DNA from 2 places in the Actinacidiphila sp. bgisy145 genome. Region 1 is predicted to be linked to the other one. Evidence: riboswitches for the same ligand, from Rfam matches in the RefSeq annotation. Region 1 holds a riboswitch; the other holds the start of a gene.
What was found. A riboswitch is a leader RNA that binds a small molecule or an ion and turns the genes downstream of it on or off. The one in region 1 is predicted to bind glycine.

Region 1 (14,070 bases):
GCGCCAGGTCCAGGCCGAGGATGGTGTCGCCCGGCTTGAGCAGGGCGAACATCGCGGCGGCGTTCGCCTGGGCACCGGAGTGCGGCTGCACGTTGGCGCTCTCGGCACCGAACAGCGCCTTGACCCGGTCGATCGCGAGCTGCTCGATCACGTCGACGTGCTCGCAGCCGCCGTAGTAGCGGCGGCCCGGGTAGCCCTCCGCGTACTTGTTGGTCAGCACCGAGCCCTGCGCCTCCAGCACGGCGACCGGCGCGAAGTTCTCGGACGCGATCATCTCCAGCGTGGACTGCTGGCGGCGCAGCTCGGCGTCGACCGCCGCGGCCACGTCGGGGTCGAACGCGTGCAGGGACTGGTTCAGCAGCGACATCGCGGGGTTCCCTCAGCTCTCGATGAAAGCGTCGTACTCGGCGGCGGACAGCAGGTCGGACGGCTCCTCGGCCACCTTCACCTTGAACAGCCAGCCGCCCTCGAAGGGGGCGGAGTTCACCAGCGACGGGTCCTCCACCACGTCCTGGTTCACCTCGGTGACCTCCCCGCCGACCGGCGAGTACAGGTCGCTGACGGACTTGGTGGACTCCAGCTCGCCGCAGGTCTCGCCCGCGGTCACCGTCGCGCCCACCTCGGGGAGCTGGACGAAGACCACGTCACCGAGCGCGTCGGCGGCGTGCGAGGTGATGCCCACGGTGGCCGCGCCGTCGGCGGGGGCCGACAGCCACTCGTGCTCCTTGCTGTAGCGAAGCTGCTCAGGGTTGATGCTCATGGGTGGATTCTCCCGGATCGGCAGGGGTGCTCGCGTGCGCGGCACGGCAAACGGAAAGGTAAGGGTGGGGGTGCGGGGGCGGGGCGCCCGGGTCCCGGTCGGTTCGGGCGCCAGCCGGTGCCGGAGCCCCGCGGTCAGTGCCGGGGCCCCGGCTCGCGCCGGAGCCCCGCGCTCAGCGCTCGCGCTTGTAGAACGGCAGCGCCACGACGTCGTACGGCTCCCGCGTCCCGCGGATGTCCACCGCGACGTCCGGCGTGCCGGGCGCCGCGTGCGCCGCGTCCACGTACGCCATCGCGATCGGCTTGCCCAGGGTCGGCGACGGCGCCCCCGAGGTGACCTCGCCGATCACCGTGCCCGAGGCGTCGGTCACCGGGTAGCCGGCCCGCGGCACCCGGCGGCCCCGCGCGACCAGCCCGACCAGCTTGCGCGGCGGCAGGTCGGCGGCCCGCTCGGCGGCGGCGCCCAGCGCGGCGCGCCCGACGAAGTCCCCGGGCTTGTCGAACTTGACCACCCGGCCCAGCCCCGCGTCGAACGGCGTCACCGCGGCGGTCAGCTCGTGCCCGTACAGCGGCATGCCCGCCTCCAGGCGCAGCGTGTCCCGGCAGGACAGCCCGCACGGCACCAGGCCCGCGGGCGCGCCGGCCTCGGTGAGCGCCTGCCACAGCCGCTCGGCGTCGCCCGGCGCCACGAACAGCTCGAAGCCGTCCTCGCCGGTGTAGCCGGTACGGGCGATCAGCGCCGGCACCCCGGCCACGGTGCCGGGCAGCCCGGCGTAGTACTTCAGCCCGTCCAGGTCGGCGTCGGTCACCGCCTTCATGATCGCCGGGGCCTGCGGGCCCTGGACGGCCAGCAGCGCGTACGCCTCGCGGTCGTCGCGGACCTGCGCGTCGTACTCCGCCGCCCGCAGCGCGACCGCGTCGAGCACGGTCTGCGCGTTGGAGGCGTTGGCGACGATCATGAACTCCCGCGCGCCCAGCCGGTAGACGATCAGGTCGTCGAGGATGCCGCCGTCGGGCGCGCAGATCATCGTGTAGCGGGCCCGGCCCACCGCCAGCGCGGACAGGTGGCCGACCAGGGCGTGGTCCAGCGCCTCGCCCGCCTGCGGGCCGGTCACGGTGATCTCGCCCATGTGCGACAGGTCGAACAGGCCGGCGCGGGTGCGCACCGCCTGGTGTTCCTCGCGCTCGCTGGCGTACCGCAGCGGCATGTCCCAGCCGGCGAAGTCGGTCATGGTCGCGCCGAGGGCGCGGTGCAGGGCGTCGAGCGCGGTACGGCGGGGTTCGCTCATCGGTGACGGGCTCCCAGGCTCGGTCTCGGTGAAGAGAGAAAGGGGACGACGGATCGGATGCTCCCCATCTGTCATCGGAACCTGAGAGGTTCACCGTGAACCCCGCACCGGCGGGTCACGGTTTGCACCTTGGGTGGGCGGGGCCGGGCGGGTACCCCCAGGGGTGCGCCGACGGCTCCGTCGCTTTTCAGATCTGCCTCGCCCGCGCGGTATCTGTGCCTGAGAGATTCAAGGGAGGACTTGCTCCTTCGGCGCCCGGCCCGCCGCCCGCGAGCAGGTCGCGTGCACCGGTCCGGGACTCTCCCGCGCGGCCTCGAACGGCCGGTATGCAAGTTGTCGGCTTCATCATTGCATGCCCAGGGTGCGCGGCCCCCGGCAGCCGTTAGGGTTTCCGGGGCACGACGCTACAGACGCGGTACTCGGGCGGACAAGGGTGGACATGGAGAATCCGGCGCCGTACACATGGCCGGCGAACGAGCTGGAAGAGGTGCTGAGCGCCAGCCTCGGCAACCCCTCGGCCACGCCCAGGCTGCTGGAGGTGCTCGGCCGGTCCCGGGTGTGGGTGCCGCTGCCGAACGGCGGCTCGCGCGAGGCGGCCGGCCTGGACCTGCCGACGGTCGTGCTGGGCGGCGCGCCCTACGTGCCGGTGTTCAGCTCCGAGCAGCAGTTCCGGCAGGCCGCGGACGGCATGCCCTGCACGGTCGCGCCGGTGCACGAGTTCGCCCGCGGGCTGCCGCCGCTGGTCGGGATCGCCGTCAACCCCGGGGGCGCGGTCGGTGTGCCGCTGCCGCCGGCCGCGGTGGCCGAGCTGTGCCGCCCGGCGCAGGGCGAGCGCCAGGCGGCGTTCGCCGGGGTGCGCGGCGGCGACGCGCCGCCCGGCGCCCGGGTGCGGCTGTGGGAGCCGGACCACGACGAGGAGCCGGTGGACTTCCTGGCCGCCGCGGCCGGCGAGTTCGCGGTCACCTCGGTGGTGCTGAGCGGCCGGCGGGCCCTGGCGGTGGTGGAGGAGGAGCCGCCGGCGCTGTTCGTCGGCGTGGAGCTGGACCGCTGGACCGAGGCGGACCGGTCGGCCGCGATGGACGCGCTCGGCCGGGCGATGGGTGCGGCCCAGCCGCCGTGGCCGGTGCACCTGATCCTGCTGGACGTGGCGCAGGACCCGGTGGGGGACTGGATGCTGGAGACGGTGCGGCCGTTCTTCGCCCGCGACTGAGCCCGGGCACGGCACGGCACGGCACGGGGCAGGGCCACGGCAGGTGCGGCTCGGCGCACGCGTTCAGCGGTCGTATACCGCGTCTATAGCCGGTTCGGTTTGAGTCGGCGGGCATACCGCTGGGCACACTCGACCTGGTTTGATGTCGTGCGAAGAGCAGTACGAAGGGAAAGGGGCGGTCCCACGTGATCGCGGGCGCGCAAGGCGGTGCGGCGCAGGCCGGCCATGTGGAGCAGATGCTGCTCCAGGTGGCACCCGGCCGGTTCGACGCATACGAGAACCTGCTCGCGTCACTCGCCGAGGGCCAGGTGTGGATGCTGCTGTGGCAGGGCGCCCCCGGCACGCCCGACGCGCAGTACGGCACGATGGAGATCGGCGGCTACGGCTACGCGCCGTGCTTCACCTCGCCGCGGGAACTGGCCGCCAGCGGGTGGAACCGCGAGCACGAAGTGGTCTCCGGGCGGGACATCGCCCAGACCCTCTTCCCGGACCGGTCCGGACTCTGGCTCAACCCGCACAGCGCCGGCGGCGGCCTCGGCATCCCCTGGGCCGACCTGCGCCGGATCGCGGTCGGCCTGGACCTGCTGCCCGCCGGGCCGCTCCAGATCGGCGAACCCTCGCTCCAGATGCCCCAGTTCTACGCGCTGCTCGCCCAGGCGGCGCACCGCACCTCCGCGGTGCGCGCGCTGCGCCAGGCGTGGGTGCAGCCGGTGCTCGGCGAGCCCTACCTCGCGATCGGCGTCGAGCTCTACGAGGGGGCCGGGCAGGCCGTGGAGTCCGTCCGGCTGATGATGCAGCAGGCCGTCGGCGGGGTGCCCGACTCGGTGGCCGTCTCCACGGTCGCCATGGCCGACCCGTACGACCCGGTCGCGCTGTGGATGCGTACGTTCGGCCGGCCCTTCTTCGACCGCTAGGCGACTGCGCGGCGATCAAGCGGCGGCTGTGCGGCGGCTGTACAGCGGCGATCACGCGGCCGGGCCGGGCGGGTGGACCGCCGCGTCCAGCAGGCCCAGGGGCGGGCTGCCCAGGTGCAGCAGGGCGGCGTGGAAGCGGGGCAGGGTGAACTCGGCGCCCCAGGCGCGCTGCGCGCGGGCGCGGGTGCGCAGGATCTCCAGCTTGCCCCAGGTGTAGCGGCCGTACCCGGCGTCGAAGGTGCCGCGCCGCGCCTCCGCGGCGGCGGCCGCCGGCGACAGGTGGGCGTCGCGCACGAAGTACCGCGCGGCCTCCTCCAGCGACAGCGCCCCGGTGTGCAATCCGATCGCGCAGGTGAGCCGGGTGACGCGGACCAGCGCTTCGAGGGCGACGCCGATCGCGAAGCGCGGGTCGCGGGCGCGGAAGCCCTCGTCGAGGCAGACCTCCTCGACGTAGTGCGCCCAGCCCTCGGCGAAGGACAGGCTGTGCAGGAGCCGCCGCACCGGGGAGGGGGCGCGGCGCAGGGCGCGGCCGTGCGCGAAGTGGCCGGGCGCGACCTCGTGGAGGGTGATGGACGGCAGGCTGGTGCGGCTGAAGACGGTCAGCCACTCCTCGCGCTCGTCGGCCGGCCAGTCCGGCTCGGGCGGGGTGACGTGGTACCAGGAGGGCGCGTCGGCCTCGGCGGGCGCGGACCAGGTCATCATGGCCATCGCCCAGCGCCGGGAGGCGGGTGCCGGGCCGACCAGGCACTCGCCGTCGACGTAGGGCGCAAGGCCCCGTTCCCGGGTGAACTCCACGGCCTCCTCGGTGAGCCGGGCCGCCTCGGCGATGACGCCGTCGGCGCCCGGGTGGTCGGCGAGCAGCCCCGGCAGGAGTTCGTCCACGCCGCGGCCCGGGTCGAGGACGCGGCAGGCGTCGGTGAGCAGTTCGGTGAGCCGGACGCGCTCCTTGTCGGCCTGCCCGGCCAGCTCGGTCAGATCCACCCGAAGGCCCTCCTGAGCTCCCATCAAGGCAGCCAGGGCCCGCCCGCCGAGCCGCGGGTCGGGGTCGCCGTGCTCGGCGACGTGCCGCAGATGGCCCTCCAGCCGGGCGTGCGCGCGCAGTGCGGCCCGCTCCACCTTGCCGCCGTCCGGGTCGAGGTCGGCGGCCAGTCCCAGCACCGGCCCGAGCAGCGCCTCGGCGACCGGGGCCCGTACCCGGTCCAGCGAGGCCAGCGCGGCGTCCACCGCGTCCGGCCACCGCGCCAGATGCGCCTTGCGGGCCTTCCTGCGGTCGGCGCGCGGGGCGTACTCGCGGTCGTAGCAGGCGAGTTCGAGGTTGGACAGGTGCGGGTAGGGGTCGCGGCGGTGCAGCTCCAACTCGCCGTACTGCACCCGCAGTGACTCCTCGAAGACAGCCAAGTGGGCCTCGTCGTGCGGGTCCTGGAGCGGTCCGGCGCTCCGGGCGGCGCGGGCCATCGCGGCCAGGCCGGCGCGCACCCCCTGGGGGGAGAGGTCCTGCACCTGTCCGTCGTACTCGTGCAGGCCCGACATCTCGCGGGCCTGGGGCACCATCAGGTCGCAGACCGCGCGCAGCCGTTCGTCCATCTGGTGACCGTACCCCGAGGTACGCGTCGGTAACGATGAAAGAACCACCCACATCACAGTTGCGCATCCCTTCTCCGTGGGGTCTGGCGGGTGATCGCCGACCGGAAGAAGAATCCAGCGGCAAGACGCCTTGGCGTTGACATGTCCCAACCGCAATGCGCGTAGTGGATACGCACGTCGCACGCATGATCACGAAGAGCGTTCACTGCGGGTGACGGCCGTTTCGTACGCAACCGAAGCACCACAGGCACCAAGTGACGAGGAAGCCGCTACCGCGGCGGGCGCGCGCCGGTCACCACCGGCGAGAGGGGTCGGCAAAAACGCCATGACCGCACCTATCGAGACCACCTCCGGACAGGCGGCGGCAGACCCGGAGGCCGTCCTGAGCGGGGCCGGGCGAGGCATGATCGAGGGCCGTTCGCTCGGGCAGATAGCCTGGCGCCGGCTCAGACGCGACAAGGTCGCGATGGCCGGCGGTGTCGTGGTGGTGCTGCTGGTGCTGCTGGCGATCCTCGCCAAGCCGATCGAGATGGTCTTCAACCTCGACCCGAACGCCTTCCACCAGAACCTGGTCGACCCCGAACTGCTGGCGCCCAAGGGCGGCTGGGGCGGGATGAGCTGGTCCCACCCGTTGGGCGTGGACCCGAAGTTCGGCCGCGACATCCTCGCCCGGATCGTCGAGGGCTCCTGGATCTCCATGCTGGTGGCCACCGGCGCCACCGTGCTGTCCAACGTGATCGGCACCGTGCTCGGCATCATCGCCGGCTACTACGGCGGCTGGGTGGACAGCCTGATCAGCCGGCTGATGGACGTGTTCCTCGCCTTCCCGCTGCTGCTCTTCGCGATCTCCATCTCCGCCTCGCTCCAGGACGGCGCCTTCGGGCTGAGCGGGCTGCCGCTGCGGATCTGCGTGCTGATCTTCGTGATCGGCTTCTTCAACTGGCCCTACATGGGGCGGATCGTCCGCGGCCAGACCCTCAGCCTGCGCGAGCGCGAGTTCGTCGACGCCGCCCGCGGCATGGGCGCGCGCGGGCCGTTCATCCTCTTCCGCGAGCTGCTGCCGAACCTGGTGGCGCCGATCCTGGTCTACTCCACCCTGCTGATCCCCACCAACATCCTGTTCGAGGCCGCGCTGAGCTTCCTCGGGGTCGGCATCGCGCCGCCGCAGGCGTCCTGGGGCGGCATGCTGACCAGCGCGGTCGACGTCTACCAGTCCGACCCGCAGTACATGTTCGTGCCCGGCCTGGCGATCTTCATCACGGTGCTGGCCTTCAACCTGTTCGGCGACGGGTTGCGGGACGCCCTGGACCCGCGCAGCAAGTGATCCCGCAGGGACACCCATCGAACCCCGGGTGGCACCCCGTGTGCCGTGCGGCGCACCGCGACCGACCCGGCGACTCCATAGGAAGTGAGGGGCGTAACCCGGTATGAACACCAGAAAGGTGACCTCCGCCATCGCGCTCGGTCTGGCGATGGCACTCGGTGTGTCCGCCTGCGGCGGCTCGGGCGGCAGCAAGAGCTCCGGCAAGAAGGACCAGGCGCTCACGTCGATCGTCAACGCGTCGACGAAGAAGGGCGGGACGGTCACGGCCGACCACTCCAGCGGCCCCGACTCGCTCGACCCGGGCAACACCTACTACGGCTGGGTGCAGGACTTCTCCCGGCTCTACGCCCGTTCGCTGCTGACCTTCAAGCCGGCGGCCGGCAAGGCCGGCCTGACGGTGGTCCCCGACCTGGCGACCGGGCTCGGCACCGCCAGCGCCGACGCCAAGACCTGGACGTACCACCTGCGCACCGGCGTGAAGTTCCAGGACGGCACCACGGTGACCTCCAAGGACGTCAAGTACGCGATCGAGCGCAGCAACTTCGCGCCCGAGGTGATGTCCAACGGCCCGGTGTACTTCAAGAGCTACCTGGCCGACGACAGCACGTACCAGGGCCCGTACAAGGACAAGAGCCCGGACGGGCTGAAGTCCATAGAGACGCCTGACGACCAGACGATCATCTTCCACCTGGCCAAGCCGTTCGCCGACTTCGACTACCTGGCGACGTTCTCGCAGACCGCGCCGGTCGAGCAGTCCAAGGACACCGGCGCGACCTACGTGCAGCACATCCAGTCGACCGGCCCGTACAAGTTCGCCTCCTACTCCGAGGGCAAGGGCGCCACGCTGGTGCGCAACCCGGAGTGGAGCAAGGCCACCGACCCGATCCGCACCGCGCTGCCCGACAAGTACGTGCTGAAGTTCAACATCAACCAGCGCACCATCGACAACGACCTGATGGCCGACAACGCCACCGTCGACCTCCAGGGCACCGGCGTCGAGGCCGAGACGCAGTCGAAGATCCTGGGCAACAAGAACCAGCTCTCGCACACCGACGACGCGATCGCCGGCGCCACCTCGTACATGGCGCTCAACCTGCACGTGGCGCCGTTCGACAACATCAACTGCCGCAAGGCCGTGCAGTACGCGGTGGACAAGACCTCCGTGGTCAACGCCGAGGGCGGCGCGGTCAAGGGCGACGTCGCCACCACGCTGCTGCCGCCGTCGGTGAACGGCTACACCAAGTTCGACGAGTACCCGACCGCCGGCAACAACGGCGACGTGGCCAAGGCCAAGGCGGCGCTCGCGGCCTGCGGCAAGCCAGGCGGCTTCACCACCACGCTCACCGCGCGCAGCGACCGGCAGCCCGAGGTGGACGGCGCCACCGCCATCCAGGCGGCGCTGAAGAAGGTCGGCATCACCGTCAACATCAAGACCTTCCCCGCCGACAAGTACTTCTCCAACTACGCGGGCGTCCCGGACTACGTGCACTCGCACGACGTCGGCATGATGATGATGGCGTGGGGCGCCGACTGGCCCACCGGCTACGGCTTCCTGGACCAGATCGTCGACGGCGGCGCGATCAAGCCGTCCGGCGGCAACAACCTGATGGAGCTGAACGACCCGAAGATCAACCAGGCGCTGGCCGCGGCGATCTCCAACACCGACGCCGCCGCCCGCACCAAGGCCTGGGGCGACATCGACAAGATGGTCATGGCGAACGCCTCCGTGGTGCCGCTGATCTACCGCAAGAACCTGCTCTACCGCCCGAGTTCCGCCACCAACGTGACGGTCACCCAGGCGTACCTGGGCATGTACGACTACCTGCTGATGGGCTCCTCGAAGTAGCCGCAAGGCTCCTACGCACCGAAAGGCAGGTGAAGGCTCCGGCGTCCGCCCGGTCCGGCCCGCGATCCGGGCCGGGCGGACGCCAGCCGGAACGGCCGTGACCGCTTACTTCATCCGTCGCGTGTTCGCCGCGATCGTGCTCCTGCTGGTGGTCAGCATGATCACCTTCGCGATCTTCTTCCTCGTGCCCCGCATCGGCGGCCAGACCACCACCCAGCTCGCCACGCAGTACGTGGGCAAGGACGCCAACCCGGCGGCCGTCGCGGCGATCAAGAGGAACCTCGGCTTCGACCTGCCGCTCTACGAGCAGTACTGGCACTTCCTCAAGGGCCTGGTGGCCGGCGCCGACTACCACTACGGCCCCGACCCGGTGCACTGCCACGCACCCTGCTTCGGCTACTCCTTCAAGAGCCACGTCGAGGTGTGGCCGCAGCTGAAGTCCCGTATCCCGGTGACGTTCTCGCTGGCCATCGGCGCCGCGGTGATCTGGGTGATCACCGGTGTCGCGGTCGGCGTGGTCTCCGCGCTCAAGCGGGGCACCATCATCGACCGGCTGTCGATGGGCGTGGCCCTGATGGGCGTGTCGCTGCCGATCTTCTTCACCGGCATCCTCGCGCTGAGCGTCTTCACCGTGCAGTGGCCGCTGTGGAGCAACGGCATGAGCTACGTGTCGTTCACCGACAACCCCGCCGACTGGGCGTGGAACCTGCTGGTGCCCTGGTGCAGCCTGGCCTTCCTGTACTCCGCGCTGTACGCCCGGCTGACCCGGGCGGGCATGCTGGAGACGATGGGCGAGGACTACATCCGCACCGCGCGCGCCAAGGGCCTGCGCGAGCGGGACGTGGTGGTCAAGCACGCGCTGCGCTCCACGCTCACCCCGATCGTGACCATCTTCGGCATGGACTTCGGGCTGCTGGTCGGCGGCGCGGTCATCACCGAGCAGGTCTTCTCGCTGCCGGGCATGGGCGCCTACGCCATCCAGGGCGTGACCGCCAACGACCTGCCCATCGTGATGGCCGTGACCTTGGTGGTCGCCTTCTTCGTCGTGGTCTGCAACCTGCTGGTGGACCTCGCCTACGCCGTTCTCGACCCCCGCGTGAGGTACTCGTGAGTTCCGCCGACAGGCTGCTGAAAACCCCGCAAGAGCCGCCCGCCGCGCAGGACGCGTACCTGTCGGTGCGCGACCTGCGCATCCACTTCGACACCGACGACGGCCTGGTGAAGTCCGTCGACGGCATCAGCTTCGACCTGCCGCGCGGCCGCACCCTGGGCATCGTCGGCGAGTCCGGGTCGGGCAAGTCCGTCACGTCCCTGGGCATCATGGGCCTGCACCGCACCGCGCGGGCCCGGATCTCCGGCGAGGTGTGGCTGGACGGCGAGGAACTGGTCGGCGCCCCGCCGGACGCAGTACGGCGGCTGCGCGGCCGCAAGATGGCGATGATCTTCCAGGACCCGCTGTCGGCGATGCACCCGTACTACTCGATCGGCAACCAGATCGTCGAGGCGTACCGGGTGCACCACGCGGTCAGCAAGAAGGAGGCCGCCCAGCGGGCCATGGACATGCTCGACCGGGTCGGCATCCCCGAGCCGCGCAAGCGCTTCCGGGACTACCCGCACCAGTTCTCCGGCGGCATGCGGCAGCGCGCGATGATCGCGATGGCGCTGGTGAACAACCCCGAGCTGCTCATCGCCGACGAGCCGACCACCGCGCTCGACGTCACCGTGCAGGCCCAGATCCTCGACCTGATCCGCGACCTCCAGCAGGAGTTCGGCTCCGCGGTCGTCATGATCACCCACGACCTGGGCGTGGTCGCCGAGGTCGCCGACGACCTGCTGGTGATGTACGCGGGCCGGGTGATCGAGCGCGGCACCGCCGAGAAGCTCTTCAGCGAGCCCAAGCACCCCTACACCTGGGGCCTGCTCGGCTCCATGCCCCGGCTGGACCGGGAGCGCACCGACCGGCTCAACCCGGTCAAGGGGACGCCGCCCAGCCTGATCAACGTGCCGAGCGGCTGCGCCTTCCACCCGCGCTGCCCCTACGCCGAACTGACCGGCGGCGCCTCGCAGTCCGAGGTGCCCGAGCTGCGCGAGGTCGCCGCCGGCCACGTGGCCGCCTGCCACCTCGGCGACGAGGAGCGGGTCAGGATCTGGACCGAAGAGATCGAGCCGAAGCTGTGAAGGGCCGGGACGAGACCGTGGCGGAGAAGACCTCGCTGGACAAGGGCGGTCCGGCCGCCGACGCGACGCCGCAGGAGCGCACCCCCGCGCCGCGCAGGCCGGCCGGGGAGCCGCTGCTGAAGGTCACCGGGCTGACCAAGCACTTCCCGATCACCAAGGGCCTGCTGCGCCGCCAGGTCGGCGCGGTGCAGGCGGTCGACGGCATCGACTTCCAGGTCCGGGCGGGCGAGACGCTGGGCGTGGTCGGCGAGTCCGGCTGCGGCAAGTCCACCATGGGCCGGCTGATCACCCGGCTGCTCGAACCGACCGGCGGGACGGTCGAGTTCGACGGCCGCGACATCACGCACCTGAGCACCGGCGCCATGCGCCCGCTCCGCCGCGACGTGCAGATGATCTTCCAGGACCCGTACTCCTCGCTCAACCCGCGGCACACCATCGGCACCATCGTCGGCACCCCCTTCCGGTTGCAGAAGGTCGCCACCGAGCAGGGTGTGAAGAAGGAAGTGCAGGGGCTGCTGGAACTGGTCGGCCTCAACCCCGAGCACTACAACCGCTACCCGCACGAGTTCTCCGGCGGGCAGCGGCAGCGGATCGGCATCGCCCGGGCGCTGGCGCTGCGCCCGAAGCTGGTGGTCGCCGACGAGCCGGTCTCCGCGCTGGACGTGTCCATCCAGGCGCAGGTGGTCAACCTGCTGGACGACCTCCAGTCCGAACTCGGCCTGACCTACGTGATCATCGCGCACGACCTGTCGGTGATCCGGCACGTCTCGGACCGGATCGCGGTGATGTACCTGGGCAAGGTGGTGGAGCTGGCCGACCGGGAGGCGCTGTACAGCTCGCCCTTCCACCCGTACACCACCGCGCTGCTGTCCGCGGTGCCGGTGCCGGACCCGAAGCGGCGCAACCGGCCGACGGTGACGCCCGAGGTGCCCGGCGAGGAGGCCGCGGACACCGCTGCGGACCCCAGCGCCGATGCCCCGGCGGACGCCGAGCCGGCGCCCGCGCGGGCCGCCGCCCCGGTCAGCGGCAGCGGCCGCATCCTGCTCACCGGCGACGTGCCCTCGCCGATCTCCCCGCCGCCCGGCTGCCGCTTCCACACCCGCTGCTGGAAGGCGACCGCGGTGTGCACCACCGAGCAGCCGCCGCTGGTGGAGCTGGCGCCCGGCCACCAGGTGGCCTGCCACCACCCGGAGAACGCCGCCGACCAGCGTCCGGAGCCCGCTCTGCGATGACGCCCCGGCCGCTACTGTTCCGCCGCGCGGCCCCCTATCGTCGTAAGCATGGCGGACGACGCGAACGGGACGGCGGGCGGCACCGCGGCCGGCGGCAGCGGCCGGCGGGTGCTGCTGAGCATCGAGGCGGTCAACAAGCGGTTCGGTGACTTCGTCGCCCTGCGCGACGTCGACCTCGACGTGCACGAGGGCGAGGTCGTCGTCGTGCTCGGCGCGTCCGGCTCCGGCAAGTCCACGCTGTGCCGCTGCGTCAACCGGCTGGAGACCGCCGACTCCGGCCGGATCGTCTTCGACGGCCGCGAACTGCCGCAGGAGGGCGCCGCGTTGGCGGCGCTGCGGGCCGACGTCGGGATGGTCTTCCAGTCCTTCAACCTGTTCGCGCACAAGACCGTGCTGGAGAACGTGGTGCTCGGCCCGACCCGGGTGCGCAAGGTGCCCCGGGCCGAGGCCGTCGAGGAGGCGCGGGCGCTGCTGGAGCGGGTCGGCGTGGCGGACAAGGAGTCCCGGCACCCCGCGGAGCTGTCCGGCGGCCAGCAGCAGCGCGTCGCGATCGCCCGCGCCCTGGCGATGCACCCCAAGCTGATGCTCTTCGACGAGCCGACCTCCGCGCTCGACCCGGAGATGATCCGGGAGGTGCTGGACGTGATGGTCGGCCTGGCCCGCGACGGCATGACGATGGTCGCCGTCACCCACGAGATGGGCTTCGCCCGCCGCGCCGCGGACCGGGTGGTGTTCATGGACGCCGGGCAGATCGTCGAGACCGGCGAGCCCGAGGCGTTCTTCACGAAGCCGCGCACCGAGCGCGCCCGCGACTTCCTCTCCACGATCCTGCGGCACTGACGCCCGGCATCCGGCGCCCCGCGCCCGCTGCCGTCCGGACCACCCGTACCCGTACCCGTATCCGTACTCGTACCGAAGGAGTCCCTCATGGTTCCTCAGCAGCGCGGCCGTCGGACGGAGCAAGGACCAGGCGGTTTACCGCGGTGGCGCCGGGCGGTGCTCGCCGCGGGCGCGGCACTGGCGCTGACCGGAGTGCTCGCCGCGTGCGGCGGCAGCAGCGTCCACCCGGTCAAGGGCGGCCGGGGCGGGACGGCCGGGCCGACCCAGGAGCAGGTGGTCGCGGGCGCGCCGGTCGCCCCGGCTGCCGCGATCACCCCCGGCTCCTGGATGGCGAAGGTGAAGAAGCGCGGCACCCTGCTGGTCGGCGGCACCGACTCCTCCGCGGTCTTCTCCCAGCGCAACCCCGTCACAAATAAGTTGGAGGGCTTCGACGCCGGGCTGTCGCAGATGCTGGCGCGCTACATCATCGGCAAGCCGTCCACGAAGCTCTCCCTGGTCACCGTGGACACCCGCGAGACGCTGCTCCAGAACGGCACCGTGGACGCGGTGTTCGCCACCTACACCGTCACCCCGCAGCGCGCGGAGAAGGTCGCCTTCGCCGGGCCGTACTACGAGTCGGGCGACGCGATCCTGGTCAAGGCGGGCACGACCGGGATCACCGGGCCGGCCGACCTGAACGGGAAGACGGTCGCCACCGAGGGCAACTCCACCGCCGCGCTGGACCTGAAGAAGGTCGCCCCTAAGGCGAAGACCCTGCTCTTCCAGGAGGACGGCGAGTGCGTCGCCGCGGTCAAGCAGGGGCGCGCGGACGCCTACGTGCTGGACCAGAGCATCCTGCTGGGCGACGTGGCCGACGACACGGGCCTGAAGGTCGTCGGGCAGCCCTTCACCCAG
Region 2 (14,070 bases), on a different contig from region 1:
AGACGCCGCTCGCGCCGAGCGACAGCGCCAGCACGATCAGCGTCTCGCTGCGCAGCGTCCGCTCCTCCAGCAGCGGCTGCGGCCGCTCCGGCTGCCCGGCCTCGGCCTGTACTGATGCCTGCACGCGGTCCTCCCGTGTCGTCGTGGACACGATACGAAGATCCCGCCCGCCGCCCTACCACCGCACCACCCCGCACCGGTGCCGCGCTCGCGCGGTGGGTGCGCCGCGCGAGCCTACGCCACCCGCCTGGGTCGTCATGTCCGCGACCGGTCCGCAGCGCGCCCCGGCACCCGTACGGCGGCAGGCGCGCGGCGGGGCGGGCAGCGGGGTGTGCGGCGGGGGCCGGTCAGCCCGGGAGCGGCCAGGTGTGGACCGGGGCGCCCTCGGTGGACAGGGCCCGGTAGCGCTGCGTCATCGCGGCGAGCGCCGCCCGGCGGTCCAGGCCGCGGTCGAGGTAGTGGTGGAAGGCGTCGGCCTGCCAGCGGGCGCCGTTCGTCCGGCGGCGGCAGCGCTGCTCGATGATCCCGAGGTAGTGGTCGCGGTCGGCCGGGTCGATGCCCCAGGCGTCCAGCCCGGCGGCGGCCAGCGGCAACAGCTCGTCGCGGATCAGGTCGGCCGCCGGCACCTGGGCGAGCGCGGTGCCGCGCGGGCGCGGCCAGTGCAGCACCGCGTCCACGCCGTCCCGGCAGGCCGCGTCGAAGTTCGCGGCGGCGGCGCCGAACGGCAGCCGCTGCCAGACCGGCCGCGGCGCCTCGGCGAGCGAGCGCACCAGGCCGTAGTAGAACGCCGCGTTGGCGATGACGTCGGCGACGGTCGGCCCGGCGGGCATCACCCGGTTCTCCACCCGCAGGTGCGGCACCCCGTCGACGACCTGGTAGACCGGGCGGTTCCAGCGGTAGATCGTGCCGTTGTGCAAGGTCAGCTCGCGCAGTTCGGGCACCCCGCCCTCGTCGAGCACGCGCAGCGGGTCCTCCTCGTGGCAGATCGGCAGCAGCGAGGGGAAGTAGCGCAGGTTCTCCGCGAACAGGTCGGCCGCGGAATCGATCCAGCGCTCGCCGAACCAGGTCAGCGGCCGTACGCCCTGGGCCCGCAGTTCCTGCGGGCGGGTGTCGGTGGCCTGCTGGAAGAGCAGCGGGCGGGTCTCGCGCCACAGTTCGCGGCCGAAGAGGAAGGGCGAGTTCGCCCCGATCGCCACCTGCGGCGCGGACACCGCCTGCGCGGCGTTCCACGCCGGCCCGAAGCGGCCCGGGGTGACCTGGAGGTGCATCTGCATGGAGGTGCAGGCCGCCTCGGGCGCGATCGAGGCGGAGGTGTAGACGAGGTGCTCGACGCCCTCGATGTCGAGGGTGATGTCCTCGCCGCGCATGGCGAGGATGCGGTCGTTGAGCAGGGTGTAGCGGTCGGCGCGGGAGAGGTTCGCCGAGACCAGGTCCTGGGCCTGGAGGGTGGGCAGGATGCCGATCATCACGATGCCGGCGCCGACCTCGCCGGCCATCCGGTCGGCGTAGCCGAGGCCGGTGCGCAGTTCCTCGGCGAGCCGGTCGAGGACCCGGCCGGAAAGCGCGTGCGGCGCGATGTTCACCTCGATATTGAACTGGGCCAGCTCGGTCTGGAAATCACGGCTCGCGATGCGCTCCAGCACCTCTTCGTTCATCATGCGGGGCAGCCCGCGGGAATCCGCGAGATTCAATTCGATCTCCAGGCCCATGAGATTGCGCGGCCGGTCGAAGCGCTTCTCCGCCAGCAGCCGCTCCAGCCCCAGCAGGCACTGCTGGAGCTTGTTCCGGTACATGCGCCGGTCGGCCAGGTCGAACGCCCCGGCCGCGACCTTCTCCCCCATCGAAGCGTCCCTCCTCGTGCGGGTCCTCACGGGAGGATGCCCCATGGAACTGATCGATAACGCCCACCTCGACCGGGTGTGCACGCTACGCTTGCCGTAGTGGCCGACAGCGGGCACGTGCCGATGGCACATTCGGCCCAGGACACGGCGGGAAATCCCGCCTATTGGCACCGTATGTTTCCGGCCGACCGTACACCGCGGAAATCGCCGACGACCGCGCGGCAACCTGCGGCAATGTCGACTGCGGCCGTCCGGAGGAAGGCGGATTACCGCCTTGCGGGTAATGCCGGCGGCCGGTAGATGAAACATGGAGCGAACATACGTCGTATAAACTCCGCGCACGAGGCAGAGTATCCGCCGTCGCCGGGCGAGCTTGAGCAGTAACCCTCACCAGGTACTGACCGCGGCCGTCCGCATCTCGCCCGCACCGCTTTGTGCCCGCACCACGTGTCTCCCAGTGAGAGGCGACAACACCATGCCGCTGCTTGTCCCCCCAGCACCCGCACCCGCCCTGTTGAGCGTCCTGGCGGCGCTCAGTTCGCCCACCGCGGTCCTGGAAGCCCGTACCCCCGCCCTGCGCACCGCGGAGGGGCCGCTGGACGCCGAACACCCCCTGCCGGTCCATGTGTTCGAACCCGCGTCGGTGCCCGGCGGCCTGCCCCACGCGCGGCTGGCCGGCTGGCGGTTCCATATCAGGGCTGGGGCCCGGGTGGCCGCGGCGGGCGAGACCGTGGCGACCCCCGACGGATGGGTGTTCTCGCGCTTCTCCGAGGGCCCCTACCTGGCCTCCACCGAGCGCGCGCTGCGCCAGGCCGAACCGCTGCCGGCCACCTACCAGCCGCACCTGCTGTCGGTGCCGAGCCGCTACATGATGGCGCTGTGGCTGCACTCGGTGCCGCGGGCCGACGCCGCCACCGCGCAGCCGGACCCGGCCGACCTGGTCATCCCGCTGGCCCCGGCGCCGCCCGGGATCGCCTCGCACCGGGTGTACCGGATCGTGGAGATGGCGCCGCTGCTCAACAGCTGGCTCGCCCCGCCGCCGCTGGCCGGCTCGCCCGCGTAGCCCGCAGAGCACGCCTTCGGCACGAGCAAAGCCGGTTTCCCCGGGCGCGGCAAGGCCCGGGGGAACCGGCTTTCGTTGCCCCCGTCGTACTCCCCGTCAGGCGCCTGCCGCGGCCAGCGGCCGGTGCGGCGCGATGATCTGCCCGTCGGGCAGGATCTCCCCGGTGTCCTCGAAGAGCAGCACCCCATTGCACAGCAGGCTCCAGCCTTGCTCCGGGTGGTGGGCCACGATCAGGGCGGCCTCACGGTCGGCGCTGTCGGCGGTGGGGCACTGCGGCTCGTGCTTGCACATGGTCACTGGTGTCTTTCGCTGCGAGAGGTGAATGGTGCGGTCGGTCGCGTGGCCTGCCTGGCTCATGTGGGTCCCCCGTTCTCGCGCGGCCGGTCCCAGTCTTGCGCCCCGGACGGCCTTCCGCAGGTGTTTCACGTGCGCGCTGCTCATTGGTGCAGGACGCGCCATCCGCGCGGCCGGTTGCGGACACGAAGGCGGCGCTTTCCGCCCGTTTCCGGGTCGGAAGGCGCCGCCTTCCCACAGTGCTGCCGCCGGGCCGGTCAGCCCTCGTAGGCGTCCAGCGGCGGGCAGGAGCAGACCAGGTTGCGGTCGCCGAACGCCCCGTCGATCCGGCGCACCGGCGGCCAGTACTTGTCCGCGGGGTGCACGCCGGCGGGGAAGACGGCCTCCTGGCGGCTGTAGGGGTGCTGCCAGTCGCCGCCGAGGGCGGCCGCGGTGTGCGGGGCGGAGCGCAGCGGGTTGTCGTCGGCGGGCCACTCCCCCGCGCCGACCCGGTCGATCTCGCCGCGGATCGCGATCATCGCCTCGCAGAACCGGTCGAGTTCGGCGAGGTCCTCGCTCTCGGTGGGCTCGATCATCAGGGTGCCGGCCACCGGGAAGGACATCGTCGGGGCGTGGAAGCCGTAGTCGATGAGCCGCTTGGCGACGTCGTCGACGCTGACGCCGGTGTCCTTGGTCAGCTGCCGCAGGTCGATGATGCACTCGTGGGCGACCAGGCCGCCGGGGCCGGTGTAGAGCACCGGGTAGTGCGCCTCCAGCCGCTTGGCGACGTAGTTGGCGCTCAGTACGGCGATCTGGGTGGCCTGCCTGAGGCCCTCGGCGCCCATCAGCCGGACGTACGTCCAGGAGATCGGCAGGATGCCCGCCGAGCCCCACGGCGCGGCGGAGACCGGGCCGACGCCGGTGGCCGGGCCCGCCTGCGGCTGGAGCGGGTGGTTGGGCAGGTGCGGGGCGAGGTGGGCGCGGACCGCGACCGGGCCGACGCCGGGTCCGCCGCCGCCGTGCGGGATGCAGAACGTCTTGTGCAGGTTCAGGTGGGAGACGTCGGCGCCGAAGCGGCCCGGGCGGGCGAGCCCGACCAGCGCGTTGAGGTTGGCGCCGTCCACGTAGACCTGGCCGCCCGCGTCGTGCACGGCCGCGCAGATGTCGGTGATGTGCTCCTCGAACACGCCGTGCGTGGAGGGGTAGGTGACCATCAGCACGGCGAGCCGGTCGCGGTGCTGCTCGATCTTCGCCCGCAGGTCGTCGACGTCCACGTCGCCGTCCTGGCCGGTCTTGACGACGACCACGCTCATCCCGGCCATCACCGCGCTCGCGGCGTTGGTGCCGTGCGCGGAGGACGGGATCAGGCAGACCGTGCGGTCCAGGTCGCCGGCCGCGCGGTGGTAGGCGCGGACCGCGAGCAGCCCGGCCAGTTCGCCCTGCGACCCGGCGTTGGGCTGGAGGCTGACCTTGTCGTAGCCGGTGATCGCGGCGAGCTGGTCCTCCAGGCCGTGGATCAGGCTGAGGTAGCCCTCGGCCTGGTCGGCGGGCGCGAAGGGGTGCAGCGCGCCGAACTCCGGCCAGGTGACCGGCTCCATCTCGGTGGTCGCGTTGAGCTTCATGGTGCACGAGCCCAGCGGGATCATGCCGCGGTCCAGGGCGTAGTCGCGGTCGGCGAGCCGGCGCAGGTAGCGCAGCATCGAGGTCTCGCTGCGGTGCCGGTGGAAGACGGGGTGGGTGAGGTAGTCGCCGGTGCGCAGCAGCGCGGCCGGCAGCGCGTCGGCGGTGGCCGCGTCGAGGGCGTCGAGGTCGGCGGTGTCCTCGGTGTCCGCGCCGAACGCGGCGAGCACCGAGGTCAGCGCGGCGCGGTCGGTGGTCTCGTCGCAGGCGATGCCGACGTGGTCGGCGTCGGTCTGCCGCAGGTTGACGCCCGCGGCGCGGGCGGCGGCCACCACGTCGGCGGCCCGGCCCGGCACCCGGGCGGTCAGGGTGTCGAAGAACGCGTCCTCGACGACCTCCACGCCGGCCGCGCGCAGGCCCGCGGCGAGCACCGCGGCGTAGCGGTGGGTGCGGCGCGCGATGGCGGCCAGCCCGTCGGGGCCGTGGTAGACGGCGTACATGCCGGCCATCACGGCGAGCAGCACCTGCGCGGTGCAGATGTTGCTGGTGGCCTTCTCCCGGCGGATGTGCTGCTCGCGGGTCTGGAGGGCGAGCCGGAAGGCGGTGTCGCCGTCGGCGTCGACCGACACGCCCACCAGGCGGCCGGGCAGGTTGCGGGCATAGGCGTCGCGGACGGCCATGTAGCCGGCGTGCGGGCCGCCGAAGCCCATGGGGACGCCGAAGCGCTGGGTGGTGCCGACCGCGATGTCCGCGCCGAGCTCGCCGGGCGGGGTGAGCAGGGTCAGCGCCAGCAGGTCGGCGGCCACGGTGACGATCGCGCCCAGCTCGTGCGCCTGCTCGATCACCGGCCGCAGGTCGCGGACGGCGCCCGAGGCGCCCGGGTACTGGAGCAGCACACCGGTCACGCCGCGCTCGGCGACGTCGGCGGGGATGCCGGCGGACAGGTCGGCGGTGACGACCTCGACGCCGGTCGGTTCGGCCCGGGTCCGGATCACCGCCAGGGTCTGCGGGAAGGTGTCGGCGTCGACCAGGAAGACGCCGTTCTTGACCTTGCCGACCCGGCGGGACAGCGCCATCGCCTCGGCGGCCGCGGTGCCCTCGTCCAGCAGGGAGGCCCCGGAGGTGGGCAGGCCGGTGAGGTCGGCGACGACGGTCTGGAAGTTCAGCAGCGCTTCGAGGCGGCCCTGGGAGATCTCCGGCTGGTAAGGGGTGTAGGCGGTGTACCAGGCGGGGTTCTCCAGCACGTTGCGCAGGATGACCGGCGGGGTGAAGGTGCCGTAGTAGCCCAGGCCGATCATCGGGGTGAGCACCTGGTTGCGGTCGGCGAGCGCGCGCAGCTCGGCGAGCGCCTCGGCCTCGGTGACGGCGGCCGGCAGGGCGAGCGCCTCGGTGCTCTTGATGGTGTCGGGGACGGCCGCGGCGGTCAGTTCGTCCAGCGAGCCGTAGCCGACCTGGGCGAGCATCTTGGCCTGCGCCTCGACGTCGGGACCGATGTGGCGGCGGGCGAAGGGCCGGCCTGCTTCCAGCTCGGCGAGGGTGGTTCGGCGGTCACTCATCTTCGGGGGCCTCCTGGTCCGTGACGACCTTCGGGGGGTGCCGCCAGGGCACCCGTACGGCCTCCCCCTCTGTCATCACAACCTGAGAGCTTCACCGCCCCGGCCCACAGGGCGGCTTTCACCGTCGGTGAGGACGCGTCCCGGCGGCCGCTCTGCTTCCGGGACAGGTCCTGCTTTCCAGAGTGACCTCACCCGAGCGGTACGGATGCCTGAGAGTTTCCGGGGAGGATTTGCTCCTTCGGCGCCCTCCGCCAACCGCCGCCAGGCGGGGTTCTCGGAGGACTCTCCCGCACGGGGTCGACGGCCGCTGTCCAGCCTACCAGCGCGTTCCGAACAGGGGTCGGAACAGGTGCCGAGTCGACACCGCCCCGGTTGTGGCCTTGGGTAGGTACCAGCGGCCGCCGTACGGCGGCGGCCTGGGGTTGGTTGGACTGGTTGGAGGGACCGTGCAGACCGACATCGATCCGCGCAGCCTGATCGGCCGCCGCGCCTTCGACCGTGACGGGACGAGGATCGGCACGGTGGACGAGGTCTACCTCGACGACGCGACCGGCACACCGGAGTGGGCCGCGGTGCGCACCGGCCTGTTCACCCGGGACGCCTTCGTGCCGCTCGGCCCGAGCGAGCTGGACGGCGACAAGCTGCGGGTGCCGTACGAGAAGGCGCTGATCAAGGACGCCCCGGACTTCGGGGTGGGCCGGCACCTGTCGCCCGAGCAGGAGTTGCAGCTCTACCACCACTACGGGATGGACGTGCCGCGCTCGGCGGCCGAGCCGGCGCCGTCCGGGGACTTCGGGGAGCTGGCCGACGAGGAGTGAGCCTGCTGGGCGGCCAGCGGCAGCGGGTCGCTGCGGCGCAGTGCCGGGTCGTCCACGGGGAAGGTGCGCACCCGGCCGGGCACGGTGTCGGTGGGCACCTCGAAGCGGACCGTCACCCGGCCGACGCCGCTGCCCTGCACCCATCCGGCGCCGTAGCTGTCGTGGGTGACGTCATGGCCGGGCATCCAGCGGTCGGCCCGTTCGGCCGCGGGCGGCGGGCTGCTGGGCAGCGGCTCGGGAGCGTCCGGCTCGGGGCCGCCGTGCAGCGCGCGCTCGCCCTCGGCCTGCGCGAACAGGTCCTCCTGCGTGAAGTCGGCCAGCCCCGCCACGCCCACCCCGAGCAGCCGCACCCCGCCGGTGGTGTCCACGGCCTCCACCAGCCGGCGGGCGGTCTCGCGGACGACGGCCGGGTCGTCGGTGGGGGCGCGCAGCGTCTCGGAGCGGGTGAGGGTGGAGAAGTCGTACCGCCGGACCTTCACCACGACGGTGCGGCCGGAGCGGCCCGCGCCGCGCAGCCGCTGCACGCAGCGCTCGGCGAGCCGGTCGATCTCGTACCGCACATGGGCGCGGTCGGTGAGGTCGCTGTCGAAGGTGTCCTCGACGGAGATGGACTTGACGTCGCGGTCGGCGACCACGGGGCGGTTGTCGACGCCGGCGGCCATGGCGTGCAGGCCCGCGCCGTGGGCCTTGCCGAGCAGCCGCACCAGCTCCGCCTCGCCCGCCTGGGCGATCTCGGCGACGGTGAGGATGCCGGCCCGGCGCAGGTGCTCGGCGGTGGCCGGGCCGACGCCGGGCAGGGTGCGCACCGGCATCGGGTCCAGCAGCGCCCGCTCGGTGCCCGGCTCGACCACGACCAGGCCGTCCGGCTTGGCCTGCTCCGAGGCGATCTTCGCCAGCAGCTTGGAGCCGGCCAGCCCGACCGAGGCGGTCAGGCCGGTGGCGGCCTTGATGTCGGCGCGCAGCCCGCGCGCCACGGCCCGCGGGTCGTCGGCGTAGGCGCCGGCTTCCAGGTCGAGGAACGCCTCGTCCACGCTCAGCGGCTCTATCAGCGGTGACGCCTCGCGCAGCAGGCCCATGACGATCTCGCTGATCTGCCGGTAGAGGCCGAACCTCGGCACGAGGTAGGCCGCGTTCGGGGCCAGTCGGCGGGCGTGGGCCATCGCCATGGCGGAGTGGACGCCGTGCACACGTGCCTCGTAGGACGCGGTCGACACCACGCCGCGGGGTCCCAGGCCGCCGACCACCACCGGCTTGCCCCGCAGGCTCGGCTTGGACGCCTGCTCGACCGCGGCGAAGAACGCGTCCATGTCCAGGTGCAGGATCGTCGGCGCACTTCTCACACCCCCAAGCCTCCCGCATCCCACCGACAGCAGCCGTACAGGTGTACGGCGACGGCGGGTCGCGGCCGGGGCGTACGGGTGGGGCCAGGTCCTTACGGGGCGGGGCTTTATCGGCCGGGCTTTACCGGCCGGGCCTTTGCGGGGCCGGGCCTTGGGGGCCGGCCTGTCACGGGCCGGAGGCACCTGCGGCCGGGGGCTCAGACCGCCTTGTTGCGGCGCCGGGCCAGCTCGTCGGCCGGATTGTGGCCGATCAGGGTCTCGCCGGTGTCCACGCGCTCGCCGTGCATCTGCGACAGCGCGCTCTCGACGTCGCGCCACACGACGCCGACGGCGATCCCGAAGATGCCCTGGCCGCCCTGGAGGAGCTGCACCACCTCGTCGGGCGAGGTGCACTCGTAGACGGTCGCGCCGTCGCTCATCAGGGTCATCCGGGCCAGCTCGCCCGGGCCGACCGAGCGCAGGTGCTGGACGGCGGTGCGGATGTTCTGCAAGGAGACGCCGGTGTCCAGCAGCCGCTTGACGATCTTGAGCACGACCACGTCGGAGAAGCCGTACAGCCGCTGGGTGCCCGAGCCGTAGGCCGGGCGCACGCTGGGCTCGACGAGGCCGGTCCGGGCCCAGTAGTCGAGCTGGCGGTAGGTGATGCCCGTCGCGGCGCAGGCCGCAGGGCCCCGGTAGCCGACCTGCTCGGGCGGCGTCTCAGCCGGCGGGCCGCCGTCGGCGCCCACCGCCGCGGGAGCCAGTGTCCCCCGGGCCGGATACGGGCCGCCGGTCGCCAAACCGTCGCCGGTACTTCTCACGACGCCCTCCGTCCCCTTCGCGTCCACTGGCCGCGTGCACGTGCCACCGGACTTTCCCTCTGACGGTAGGCAGTCGTCACACGTGCGTCAACGATCGCCACGCTCGGCACGCCGAGTGAAATTCACCCCAGGAGTGGTTTGATCTGATTGCACAGCGGGAACCCAGTTCCGAATGCCCCCGCGGCGGCAATATTGCCCCCATCCGGGCAGCCCGCAGCGGCCCGGCCCGCGAGCCGGGCCCACCGCCGCACGGCGGCGACGTCCGGGCCTACTGGTTGCTGGTCCCGAAGTCCTCGGGCGAGATCTGGTCGAGGAACTCGCGGAACTTCTCGACCTCGTCCTCCTGCTCGTCCGGGATCGCGATCCCCGCGTCGTCCAGCACACCTTCGCTGCCGTAGATCGGCGTACCGGTGCGCAGGGCGAGCGCTATGGCGTCGGACGGGCGGGCACTGACCTCGACCCCGCCGGCGAAGACCAGCTCCGCGTAGAACACGCCGTCCCTCAGGTCGGTGATACGCACCTCCGTCAGCGTCTGTCCCACCGCCTCGAGCACGTCCTTGAAGAGGTCGTGAGTCAGCGGTCGCGCAGGGGTCATGCCCTGCTGCGCGAATGCGATGGCCGTCGCCTCTCCCGGCCCGATCCAGATGGGCAGGTACCGGTCGCCTCCTACTTCACGCAGGAGCACGATCGGTTGGTTGGAGGGCATTTCGACCCGGACACCCACAACGTCGAGCTCGTTCACACAGCAACCCTAGGCCGTGCCCGCGGGGTTTGGGTAGTCGGGCAGGCCCCGGGCGCGGCCCGAAAGCCATCCGGAGCCCCCTCCGCCCGGCGGCTCTCCCCCTGCCGGCCGCCCCGGGCGGCACTTCCGGCCGCGATCCGGCCGAAATCCGGTGCCGGTCGGCCGCCGGAGGGTCAGTCCAGCCGGACCCGCAGCGCCGACTGCACCATCGCCGCGTGCAGCCGCACCGACAGCGTGGCCAGTTCCCGGGCGGTCGCCTCCGCGTGCAGCCGCGTCTGCGGGTTGCGGTGCAGCCGCAACGGCGCCACCACCTGCTCGACCAGGCCCGCCTCCCGCTCGGCGGCCGCCTTCACCGCGCGCAGATGGCGCGGCTCCAGCCCGAACCGGCCGAGGTCCACGATCAGCCGGGCCACGTTCACCGCGTCGGCGTCGTAACCGCCCCGGGAGTCCGCCGCGATCAGCCCGTACGACTCCCACTCCGCGAGCGCGTCGCCGTCGGCCCCCGTGGCGGCCAGCAGCTCGTCCCGGCCGATCCGCATCCGCGCGGGCTCCTCGGGCTCCAGGGAGCCCTCCAGCGCCTCACGCGACTCACCCGGGCCGGGCAGCGCGACCGGCTCGCCCCGGTCCATGGCGTCCAGGTGCTCCCGAATCACCCGCAGCGGCAGGTAGTGGTCGCGCTGCACCCGCAGGACGTACGCCAGGCGGTCGACATCCGCCCCGTTGAACTTCCGGTACCCCGAGGGGGTGCGCTGCGGCTCCACCAGCCCCTCCGCCTCCAGGAAGCGGATCTTGGAGATGGTGACCTCGGGGAACTCGTCCTGCAACCGGGAGAGCACCGCGCCGATGCTCAGCAGGGCGCCGTCGTCCCCGGCGGAGACGGCGGCGGTGCCGTCACCGGCACCGCCTGACGTTCTCGGCATGCACACCTTCCCTGGGACCGTGCGGCGGGAGGGTCAGACACCCGCCTGGCTCGCGTAGAAGACCAGCCGGTACTTGCCGATCTGCACCTCGTCCCCGTTGGACAGCTGCACCGCGTCGATCCGCTCCCGGTTGACGTAGGTGCCGTTGAGGCTGCCGACGTCGGAGACGGTGAACACGCCGTCGGCGCCGCGCCGGAACTCCACATGGCGGCGCGAGACCGTCACGTCGTCCAGGAAGATGTCGCTCTGCGGGTGCCGGCCGGCGGTGGTCAGCTCACCGTCCAGCAGGAAGCGGCTGCCGGAGTTCGGTCCGCGCCGCACCACCAGCAGGGCCGAACCCGGCGGCAGCGCCGCCACGGCCGCCTGCGCCTCCGGGGAGAGCGACGGCATCGGGGTCTGCCCCGTCGCCTCCGCCTCGTACGCCTCGATGCTGGAGATCGAGATCGTCGACGTGGTCTCCGAGGGCCGCTCGAAGGGCGCCGCGGCCTGCCCGCCGCGCAACGGAGCGCCGCAGTTGTTGCAGAACCGGCTCGCCGCCGCGTTCTGGTGCCCGCACCTGCCGCAGACCAGCACGCCGTGCTCACCACCCGTGTCCGAGGCCGACGATTCCCCGAAACCTATGCGCGGGGCCGAACCGGGGTCAACAGGCGCCACGCCGGGCGCAGCCGAAAACCCGCCGCCCTCCTGCGACGGGTCCGCGCGGAACAGCGGACGCTCGGCCGGCTGGCCGACGTCCTCCGCCCCGCTGCGCGGCGCACGGTGGCGTGCCGTGGCCGGGTCACCCGACTGGCGGGCGCTCTTGCCGAACAACTTCCCAAACAACTTCACGGGCGATTCCCCTTGAAAGAAGCAGACCCGCCCGTGGGGCAGGACGAACTCTCACTACTCACAGTTTCCACCACTCAGCACCCGGCCAGATCCCCGACCCCATCCTCACTGGGATGACCGAGCGTAGTCAGGCTGCTTCGACGGCCGCAAGGCGTCCACGACGATCTTCTGCGACCTGACCACATCAGCACTCGCCTGCTCCTTCTCCAGCGTCTGCACCACCCCTCCGGGGATGTTCAGCGCCGGCTCGAGGTCCGGTGGGTTGCCGATGACTTTGAAGACGTACGGCTGGGCCAATTGGTGCCCGTCGACCAGCACACTGTCGGTGCCGTCGGTGAAGTAAGTGTCGCTGACGACACGTACGTTGTTGACCTGGATCGCCTCCGCGCCGGCCGCACGCAGCTCCTGGACGGTGTCCAGCAGCGAGTCGGCCTCGACCTGGCCGTGCGGGTCCCTGACCGTCAGGGTGATCCCCGGGCCCTGAGCCGCCACCGTACCGGCCAGCACACCGAGTTCCCGCGCCTTCTCCTGCGTCTGCTTGAGCGCCTCGGCGGCCTGGTCGGAACTGGTCTCCAACTCGCTGCGCTGGTTCTCCAGTCCGCGCTTCTCGTCCTGGAGCCGCTGGCCGCGGTTGTCCAGCTCGGTCAGGATGCGGACCAGGTCCTCCTGGCGCGCCCCGCGCAGCGTGCTGTTGTCGTCGCTGGTGGTGCGCACCTGGATGGCCAGCCCCAGCCCCAGCACGAACAGCAGCACCGCGACGATGAGTTGGGCGCGGGTCAGCCGCGGCGGCCACAGCCCGGCCAGCAGGCGCTGCCGCCCGCTCCCCGGTGCGGCGGCCGGCTTCTCCCGCTCCTGCTCCCCCGCACCCGGCTGCACGCCGCAGTCCCCGTTGTTCTCCTGGTTCTCCTGCTCGTCGCTCATCCGGACCTCACGCCCGGAAGACGTGCCGGCGGATCGCGGCGGCGTTGGAGAAGATCCGGATGCCGAGGACGACCACCACACCGGTCGACAGCTGCGCGCCGACCCCGAGCTTGTCGCCCAGGAAGACGATCAGCGCCGCCACCACCACGTTGGACAGGAAGGAGACCACGAAGACCTTGTCGTCGAAGATGCCGTCCAGCATGGCACGCAGCCCGCCGAAGACGGCGTCGAGCGCGGCCACGACGGCGATCGGCAGGTACGGCTCGACACCCGAGGGCACCACCGGGCGCACCACCAGCCCGACCACGACCCCCACGACGAGGCCAAGTACGGCGATCACTTCGTCAACCCTTCCCGTTGGACGGCGTCTTCGGCGGCGTCGTGGACGCGCCCGGTGTGGCGTACCGCAGGATCAGCGAGGGCGCGGCGGGCAGGTGTACGTCCCCCTGCACGCTCAGGCTCGATCTGATGCCGTAGTTCGCCACCAGCACGTGCAGGTAGTCCCCGTCCGCGCTGTGCTGGAACGCCGTGCCCAACCGCTTCCCGTCCCCGATCGCCAGCACCGTGTACGGCGGCACCAGCGGCTTGTTGTCGACCAGTATGGCGTCCCCGGCGGCCCGGATCGCCGACAGCGCCGTCAGCCGCTCGCCGTTGACCGAGATCGCCTCGGCGCCCGAGTCCCACAGCCCGTTGACCACGTGCTGCATGTCGCGGTCGCGGACCCGCCCGGTGTCGGAGAAGCCACTGCTCTCCCGCGGGCCGCCGGTGCCCCCTTCAGAGGCTTCCTCGGCGTCGTTGACGACCAGCTTCACCCCCGGACCGTGCACCGGCGTGGCGGCGGCGAGCAGTTCGACCAGCCGCTCCCCGCCGTCGCCCTTCCGCTTCAACGCGGCCTGCTGCTCCGCGGAGACGGTGGCACGCAGCGCGTCGACGTTCTGCTGCAACCCGTCGGTGCTCTTGGTCTCGGTCCGGATACGGTCGATGAGGTTCTGCCGCTCCTTGGCGACCGTGGGCGCCGACACCCGCGCCTGCGCGGCACCGAGCGTCACCACCAGCGCGGCCAGCACCAGACCGGCCGCCAGCCCCAACTTCCCGCCCAGCGCCTTCGGCAGCCGCGACGTGCCGACCTGCCCGCGCCGGGCCGCGGCCTGCGCGTACCCGTCGTCGAGGCTGTGCTCGATGATGTTCGTCAGCAGCGACATCGACGCGTCGAGGCGTCGCGGGGCGGCCCCGGGCACGGGGTTACTCCGATCGGGTTGCTGCTGCGGCATGCCGCACATCGTCGCACGTCGCGGCGCCCACTTTCGAACGGGCCCCCGCCGACGCGCCGTTCACACCGCGCGACCGG

Region 2: it holds a riboswitch for glycine, as region 1 does, so the genes downstream of both, gcvP (aminomethyl-transferring glycine dehydrogenase) here and gcvT (glycine cleavage system aminomethyltransferase GcvT) in region 1, are expected to answer to the same signal.

What each region holds. Positions count from the first base shown of each region.
Region 1 covers NZ_JBYIRL010000008.1:212,389-226,458, reverse strand. Annotated here, with positions in the region: gene AC3ERT_RS10035 (serine hydroxymethyltransferase) at 1-367, opposite strand, end outside; gene gcvH (glycine cleavage system protein GcvH) at 380-760, opposite strand; gene gcvT (glycine cleavage system aminomethyltransferase GcvT) at 933-2,048, opposite strand; glycine riboswitch at 2,246-2,364, opposite strand; gene AC3ERT_RS10020 (enhanced serine sensitivity protein SseB) at 2,488-3,258, shown strand; gene AC3ERT_RS10015 (enhanced serine sensitivity protein SseB C-terminal domain-containing protein) at 3,444-4,172, shown strand; gene AC3ERT_RS10010 (DUF885 family protein) at 4,224-5,756, opposite strand; gene AC3ERT_RS10005 (ABC transporter permease) at 6,082-7,080, shown strand; gene AC3ERT_RS10000 (ABC transporter substrate-binding protein) at 7,184-8,926, shown strand; gene AC3ERT_RS09995 (ABC transporter permease) at 9,024-10,037, shown strand; gene AC3ERT_RS09990 (ABC transporter ATP-binding protein) at 10,034-11,104, shown strand; gene AC3ERT_RS09985 (ABC transporter ATP-binding protein) at 11,122-12,336, shown strand; gene AC3ERT_RS09980 (amino acid ABC transporter ATP-binding protein) at 12,385-13,176, shown strand; gene AC3ERT_RS09975 (glutamate ABC transporter substrate-binding protein) at 13,264-14,070, shown strand, end outside.
Region 2 covers NZ_JBYIRL010000014.1:174,094-188,163, forward strand. Annotated here, with positions in the region: gene AC3ERT_RS15430 (CPBP family intramembrane glutamic endopeptidase) at 1-124, opposite strand, end outside; gene AC3ERT_RS15435 (glutamate-cysteine ligase family protein) at 348-1,841, opposite strand; gene AC3ERT_RS15440 (hypothetical protein) at 2,317-2,904, shown strand; gene AC3ERT_RS15445 (DUF5999 family protein) at 3,001-3,195, opposite strand; gene gcvP (aminomethyl-transferring glycine dehydrogenase) at 3,456-6,353, opposite strand; glycine riboswitch at 6,416-6,539, opposite strand; glycine riboswitch at 6,541-6,653, opposite strand; gene AC3ERT_RS15455 (PRC-barrel domain-containing protein) at 6,800-7,171, shown strand; gene AC3ERT_RS15460 (DNA polymerase IV) at 7,093-8,511, opposite strand; gene AC3ERT_RS15465 (MerR family transcriptional regulator) at 8,709-9,254, opposite strand; gene AC3ERT_RS15470 (bifunctional nuclease family protein) at 9,580-10,053, opposite strand; gene ftsR (transcriptional regulator FtsR) at 10,227-10,973, opposite strand; gene AC3ERT_RS15480 (double zinc ribbon and FHA domain-containing protein) at 11,007-11,801, opposite strand; gene AC3ERT_RS15485 (DUF881 domain-containing protein) at 11,907-12,722, opposite strand; gene AC3ERT_RS15490 (small basic family protein) at 12,730-13,062, opposite strand; gene AC3ERT_RS15495 (DUF881 domain-containing protein) at 13,067-14,002, opposite strand.